3 regions of the Novosphingobium sp. FW305-C-30-35 genome follow, and region 2 is predicted to be linked to each of the others. Evidence: predicted binding sites of a transcription regulator. Region 2 holds the regulator's gene; each other region holds the start of a gene.
The links. Region 2 encodes LexA, which represses DNA repair genes until DNA is damaged. Its sites were predicted from a motif close to GTTCCNCNCTTGTTCT; they were not measured.
Positions count from the first base shown of each region.

Region 1 (2,264 bases), 150 kb from region 2:
CGCCGCGACTTCGGCGAGATCGAGCATCTTCAGGTCAGCAAGAAGGGCCCGGCGGACTTCGTCTCGAAGGCCGACCAGCACGCCGAACGCACGCTGTGGGATGAACTGCGCGCGGCACGTCCGGGCTGGGGCTTCCTGATGGAAGAAGGTGGTGAGATCGCCGGTGAGCCGGGCAAGCCGCGCTTCATCATCGATCCGCTCGACGGCACCAGCAATTTCCTCCATGGCATTCCGCATTTCGCGATCTCGATCGCCGTGCAGGAACCCACGCTGGACGGGAAGGGCTGGGGCGAAGTCACCGCAGCGCTCGTCTATCAGCCGATCACCGACGAAAGCTTCTGGGCCGAAAAGTCGCAAGGTGCATGGCTGCAGGACCGCCGGTTGCGCGTTTCGGCGCGTCGCCATCTCGACGAGGCGCTGATTGCCACTGGCATTCCGTTCTCCGGCCGGGGTGACATGGGTGAATGGATTCGCATCTACAGCGAGTTGGGCCCCCGCATTGCCGGTATCCGCCGTTTCGGCGTCGCCTCGCTCGACCTTGCCTGGGTCGCAGCGGGCCGTTTCGACGGGTTCTGGGAATCCGGCCTCTATCCCTGGGATACGGCAGCAGGTTGCCTTCTCGTGCGCGAAGCCGGCGGTTTCGTGTCCGATTACAAGGGGCGCTCGCACCCGATCTGCGACGAGACGATCCTCGCCGGCAACGATGCGCTGCACTCGAAGCTCCACAAGCTTCTCGTTGGCGCACTCCGTAACGCTTGACGTTGCAGGACGGCGCTGGCTAAGGCCGGTGCCGTCCAGTGCCCCTGTGGCGGAATGGTAGACGCGAACGACTCAAAATCGTTTGTAGAAATACGTGCCCGTTCGAGTCGGGCCAGGGGCACCATTCCCTAATCGACAGCATCCGATCCGGATCGCAGCGCCGATTGCGCGGCAAGCGCGCTGACCTGCTCGGGCGTCGGCGTCATCTGCCCCTGTTCGAGGCGCTTCTTCCGTTCTTCCTCAAGTTTCCGCAGATAGGCTGCGCGTTGCGCAGGAGTCATCCGGGCAAGTGCAGCCTGGTCAACCTCGATGATGATCGTGCCGGGCGCGGTCGTCATTCCCTCGGGAATGATGCTGCTGTTGCCGTCCGACATCCCGCTGCCATCCATGGGCGCGCCGAACTGGCCATTGAAGCCGGCCTGTCCCGAGGACGACTTGCGCTGGCTGGAGCGGTTGTCCACCAACTTGGCCTTGCCGCTCCGCGCCTTGGCAGCCTGGCGCTCGGCATGACGGTCGGCCTGCGCCATCGCCTCCTGCGCATCGCCGTTGGCGAACACGGCAATCACGGTCGACAGGGCAACGGTGAGTACCGCAAAGTGGCGGTACATGCGGGGCTGGATACCAAGAAAATGATCAGACGGCGCGGCCATGGCTAAGGGACATACCTGATGCGCCGTTAAGGATGATGCCCCACAGCATGGTTAGCAAAGAGCTACGGAAATGGCGGAGATGCGCTTGCGTTCCGCCTATGTTCTGGTAATCGCAATCCATGGCCAAACCCAAACGTCGCTTTGTCTGCCAGGCCTGTGGCAGCGTCACCACCCGCTGGCAGGGGCAATGTGTCGATTGCAGCGAATGGAACACGCTGATCGAAGAAGCTCCGGAAACGATCTTCTCGGCCAAGCATGACCTGTCGAGTGGCGGCCGCCGCGTTGCCTTCGTGCCGCTCAATGCGCCGGTCGCGCTTCCGGTGCGCCGGTCCACAGGCATTGCCGAGTTCGATCGGGCACTGGGCGGCGGGCTTGTGCCCGGTTGTGCTGTCCTGATGGGCGGTGATCCGGGCATCGGCAAGTCAACCTTGCTCCTTCAGGCGGCGGCGAAGATCGCGATGGCCGGTGGCGAGGCAGTCTACATCAGCGGCGAAGAAGCGTCGGATCAGGTTCGTCTGCGGGCTGACCGCCTCGGCCTCGGCAAGGCGCCGATCCAACTGGCTTCGGCTACATCGGTGCGGGACATTCTGACCACGCTGGGATCGATGAACCCGCCCTCGCTGCTGGTGATCGATTCGATCCAGACGATGCATTCGGACCAGATCGAAGGTGCACCGGGCACGGTCAGCCAGGTACGCGGCTGCGCGTTCGAACTTATCCGCTATGCCAAGGAAACCGGCGTCTCGCTGGTGCTGGTCGGCCACGTTACCAAGGACGGCTCGATCGCGGGCCCGCGCGTGCTCGAACACATGGTCGATGTGGTCATGAGCTTCGAAGGGGAGCGCAGCCACCAGT
Region 1 is NZ_JBYSYJ010000001.1:50,681-52,944, forward strand. Features, by position in the region: gene AC3WLM_RS00290 (inositol monophosphatase family protein) at 1-759, shown strand, start outside; tRNA gene AC3WLM_RS00295 (tRNA-Leu) at 800-883, shown strand; gene AC3WLM_RS00300 (hypothetical protein) at 888-1,409, opposite strand; gene radA (DNA repair protein RadA) at 1,529-2,264, shown strand, end outside.
Region 1: radA (DNA repair protein RadA) is a predicted target of LexA. The motif match lies at 1,499-1,514, and genes of this name have one in related genera.

Region 2 (2,264 bases):
CCGAGGGATAGTCGCGGTCCGAGATCCATGAGCCCGGCGATCCCTTCGGCGATGCTGTGCGCACGGCAAAGCTCGGCGAGGGAGAGGGGCGGGGCTCGGGCAGGACGTTCGGGATAGGGTCGACTGGCGTGATCGGGGTGACCTCGATATCCCGGACTGTGCTTGAAGGATCCACCGGCGTAATCGCGATGTCGGGGCGGGGGGCCACCAGCGAGCGGCTGCCAGGCTGTGGGGAAGGTTTCACGTCCGGCGGAGGAGCGACAGGCGTTACCTTCACCTCCTCGTCCTCCCACTGCTTGGCAGGAAGTCGGTCCGTCAGGATCGTGACCATGCTGTTGGCGAACCCTGAAGCGATCGCCCAGATCGCCACTCCATGAAGCAGCCCGACCGCGATGAAGGTCTGTGTCTGCCTGCGTCTCGTATTCTCGATTGCATAAGCCATTGGCAACACCTCTTCCGTTGCCGACGCCCCATGTTCTGGCGGGCCGTCCCGGAAAGGGGCGCCCCATGGCGGGGCATTCGGTAACAGTGGATACTATACTTCACACTGGATCACATCCAGAAGAATCTCAACCAAATCGATTGATATTTGCCATAACATGCTGATGCAAAAAAAGCCGCCGCGCATTTCCTGCGCAGCGGCCTTTATCATCAGGCACGCCCGAAGGCCGGGCGCTATGTTGCAACAAACGTCAGTGGTAGCGCCGCAACAAGCCTGCAAGCTTGCCCTGCACGGTCACCTCGTCGGGGCGATAGAACTGAGGATCATAGGCAGCGTTGGCGGGATCCAGCCGAACCATGCCCTTTTCGTGATGGAGATACTTGAGCGTGGCCTCTTCCCCGCGCACAAGTGCAACCACGATCTCGCCATCGCGCGCCATATCTGTCTTGCGGACAAGCGCGTAATCGCCATCGAAGATCCCGGCTTCAACCATCGAGTCACCGGACACTTCGAGTGCGTAATGCTCTCCTGCGCCCAGTAGCGCGGCAGGAACCGGCAGGGTCGCCGTCGTCTCGAGGGCTTCGATTGGCACACCGGCTGCAATCTTGCCGTGCAGCGGCAGCTCGATCACGTCGTTTGCCGCCACAGGCACGGGAGGCGCTTTTGGTGCAGGACGAAGCGCCGTGACGCTTCCGCCCGTTGCTCCACCATCTGCATTGGCAATCTGCCGAACGGCGCTCTGCTTGCCCACCGCGCTGTCTGGCTGGCGGAGGACTTCGAGTGCCCGTGCGCGGTTGGGGAGGCGGCGGATGAAGCCACGCTCTTCAAGCGCCGAGATCAGCCGGTGGACGCCCGACTTGGACTTCAGATCGAGCGCTTCCTTCATCTCCTCGAACGAGGGGGAGATGCCCGACTCTTCAAGCCGGACCTGAATGAAGGTGAGCAGTTCGTGCTGCTTGCGCGTCAACATCGGCGGCCACTCCGCAATGCGCGGCTTCGAGGCAAAGCCGCTGGTCTTTCATGGACCGGGAGTGAATGTTCCATCCCGGCGAACGAATGCGGAACGGATAAGCAACCTGTTGCGACTCGTCAAGCAATTCCGCCATTTTCGAGGAGGTAGATAGGAACATCCGTTCCGGCCGGTTTGGCCTCGGCCCCTGCTTCCCGCACGGCCAACGCGTTGGCCCTTGAAAGTGGAGAGAGCGCTCCGGAATCCTGGAGCGGGTCGAGCCTTACCGACGCTCCGTCCCATATCGCGCGCAGGAACTCCATTCGGCTCCCGCCCTGCGCCAGTGGCTCTGCAAGCCGGGCTGGGATGGCTTTTGGCAGAGGCGCGCTCGCGCCGAGCATCGCTCTCAGCAGGGGGAGCATGAACAGGTAGGCCGTGACGAAGGCCGAGGCGGGATTGCCGGGCAGGCCGAGAATGATCTGGGATCCACGCGTTGCCACCAGCAGCGGCTTGCCCGGCTTGATGCCGATGCGCCAGAAGTCGATCGAGGCGCCAACGGCCTCGAGCGCCGGGCGAACGAGATCGTGATCCCCGACTGACGCCCCGCCGCTTGTGACGATGATGTCCGAGTTGTTTGCCGCGTCCAGCGCGCGGACCAATTCTGCGAGTTCGTCCGCCACAGGACCGGCATGGCGGATATCGACCGGCAGGGAGGCGGCCATCGCACAGAGCATCGGCCCGTTGCTGGCGGGAAGCTGGTGCAGGTCGGGCAGGTGGCCGGGAGGAACCAGTTCGTCGCCGCTGTCGATGACGGCCAGGCTGACACGCCGGCGCACGGGGAGATGGCTGTGGCCACCGGCGATGGCGAGCGCG
Region 2 is NZ_JBYSYJ010000001.1:205,673-207,936, reverse strand. Features, by position in the region: gene AC3WLM_RS01215 (energy transducer TonB) at 1-442, opposite strand, end outside; gene lexA (transcriptional repressor LexA) at 693-1,412, opposite strand; gene AC3WLM_RS01205 (molybdopterin molybdotransferase MoeA) at 1,532-2,264, opposite strand, start outside.

Region 3 (2,264 bases), 1.1 Mb from region 2:
TTCGACGACGAGCTCAAGACGCTGGTCGAAGACATGTTCGAGACGATGTACGATGCCCCCGGCATCGGCCTCGCCGCGATCCAGGTGGGCGTGCCACTGCGCGTGCTGGTCATCGACCTTCAGCCCGATGATCCCGATGCCGAACCCGTCGCCTGCGACCACGATGGCCACCACCATCACCACCAGCCGACCAAGAAGGAACCGCGGGTCTTCATCAACCCCGAGATCCTCGACCCATCTGAAGAGCACAGCCTCTATCAGGAAGGCTGCCTCTCCGTGCCCGAGATCTACGCCGAGGTCGAGCGCCCTGCCCGCATCCGCGCGCGCTGGCAGGACCTCGACGGAAACACGCACGAGGAGGAAATGGACGGCCTGATGGCCACCTGCCTCCAGCACGAGATGGATCATCTCGAAGGCGTGCTGTTCATAGACCACCTTTCGCGCCTCAAGCGCAACATGGCGCTGAAAAAGCTGGAAAAGCTGCGCAAGGCGGCGTGACCTGATGAGGCCGCGTTACGCGGCCTCATGCACCTCACGATCCAGATCTTCGAGTGCCCGGCGGCAATCGTCGGCGCATTCGCGGCACATCTGCGCGCAACGGCGGCAATGGGCGTGGTCATGCTTCGCGCACTCCGCCTCGCAAATCTCGCAGGCCTTGATGCACACGGCAAGCTGCGCCCGGATCAACTCGCGGTTGGATCCCGTGCGGCGCGTGGCAATGCGGCTCGTCGCGGCGCAGACATCAGAGCAATCCAGGCAGGTGCGGATGCACTGATCCATGTCCATCGCTTCGGCGAGACAGGCATCTGCGCACGAATTGCAGATCGCGGAGCAATACATCGCATGCTTCACTGCCAACCCCAGCGTGGCGTTGTAGTTGTCACCCACCTGCGGGTGTTCCGAAATCATCTTCTCGATCGACATGGGCGCTCTCCTTCGTTCGCAAGGGCTTAGCGGGTCGCGCTCCTTTCCGTTCCGCGCCCCGTCCTGCCTGTGGAACACGCCGGCTGAATCGGTTGCGCCAATTGGCGCGTCACGGTAGGTTCCCATTTCGTTCCTGTTGGAGAATTCCGTGGAATCTGCCCTTTTCGTCATCGTAGCGCTTGTGATCGGGCTTGGTATCGGCTGGTTCCTCGGCTCCCGCCCTGCTGCCGAGTGGCGCGCCCGCCATGACAGCCGCGATGCCGAGGCCAAGGCCCACGAAGGCACGGTCAAGGCGATGACGGTCGACCTCGCTGCCACGGTGGAGCGCGCCAAGGCACTGGAATCCGGCCTTGCCGAACTGCAGGATGTTCGCCGCCAGCGCGATGAACTGGCCCCTGCTCTCGCCGCCGCCCGCCAGCGCGCTGCCGATGCAGATCAGGTCCGCGCCGAACTTGCTCAGGTCCGGGCCGAGCGCGAATCATTGCGCGCCGAGCTTGAGCGCATGAAGGCCGATGCCGAGAACTTCGCCGAACAGAAGCGCCTGCTGATCGAGGCGCAGGAGGCCCTGCGCAAGGAGTTCGAGAATGCTGGCAACAAGGTGCTGGAAAAGGCGCAGGAAGCCTTTCTCAACCGTGCTCATGCCCGTTTCGAGGAAAGCGAGAAGACCAGCGCCGAACGCCTCAAGTCCCTGCTCGCCCCTGTAGACCAGCGGCTGCGCAGTTATGAGGAACAGGTGCAGAGCCTCGAAAAGCAGCGCGTGGACTCGTTTGGCCAGCTGACCGGTCTGATCCAGTCGATGCGCGATGGGCAGGAAGCAGTGCGTGCCGCAGCCGCCCAACTCGGCAACTCGCTGCGCAATGGCCCGAAAACTCGCGGGCGCTGGGGCGAACTGCAGTTGCGCAACGTGCTGGAACAATGCGGCCTGTCCGAACACACCGATTTCATCACGGAACATTCGGTCGATACCGACGAAGGCCGCCTGCGCCCGGATGCCATCGTCCGCGTTCCCGGAAACAAGCTGCTGGTGATCGACGCCAAGGTTTCGCTCAATGCCTATCAGGATGCCTTCGAGGCGGAGGACGACGATACGCGGAAGATCGCGTTGAACGCCCACGTCCAGTCGATGCGCAACCACATCCAGACACTGGGCGCCAAGTCCTATCAGTCGCAGTTCGAAGAGGCGCCGGACTACGTGCTGATGTTCGTCCCCGGCGAACACTTCATTGCCGCCGCGCTGGAGCGTGACCCCTCGCTATGGGATTTCGCCTTCGAACGGCGCGTTCTGCTGGCCAGCCCGACCAACCTCGTCGCCATTGCCCGCACCGTGGCCCAAGTCTGGC
Region 3 is NZ_JBYSYJ010000001.1:1,286,820-1,289,083, forward strand. Features, by position in the region: gene def (peptide deformylase) at 1-498, shown strand, start outside; gene AC3WLM_RS06380 (four-helix bundle copper-binding protein) at 514-924, opposite strand; gene AC3WLM_RS06385 (DNA recombination protein RmuC) at 1,073-2,264, shown strand, end outside.
Region 3: AC3WLM_RS06385 (DNA recombination protein RmuC) is a predicted target of LexA. The motif match lies at 1,043-1,058, and genes of this name have one in related genera.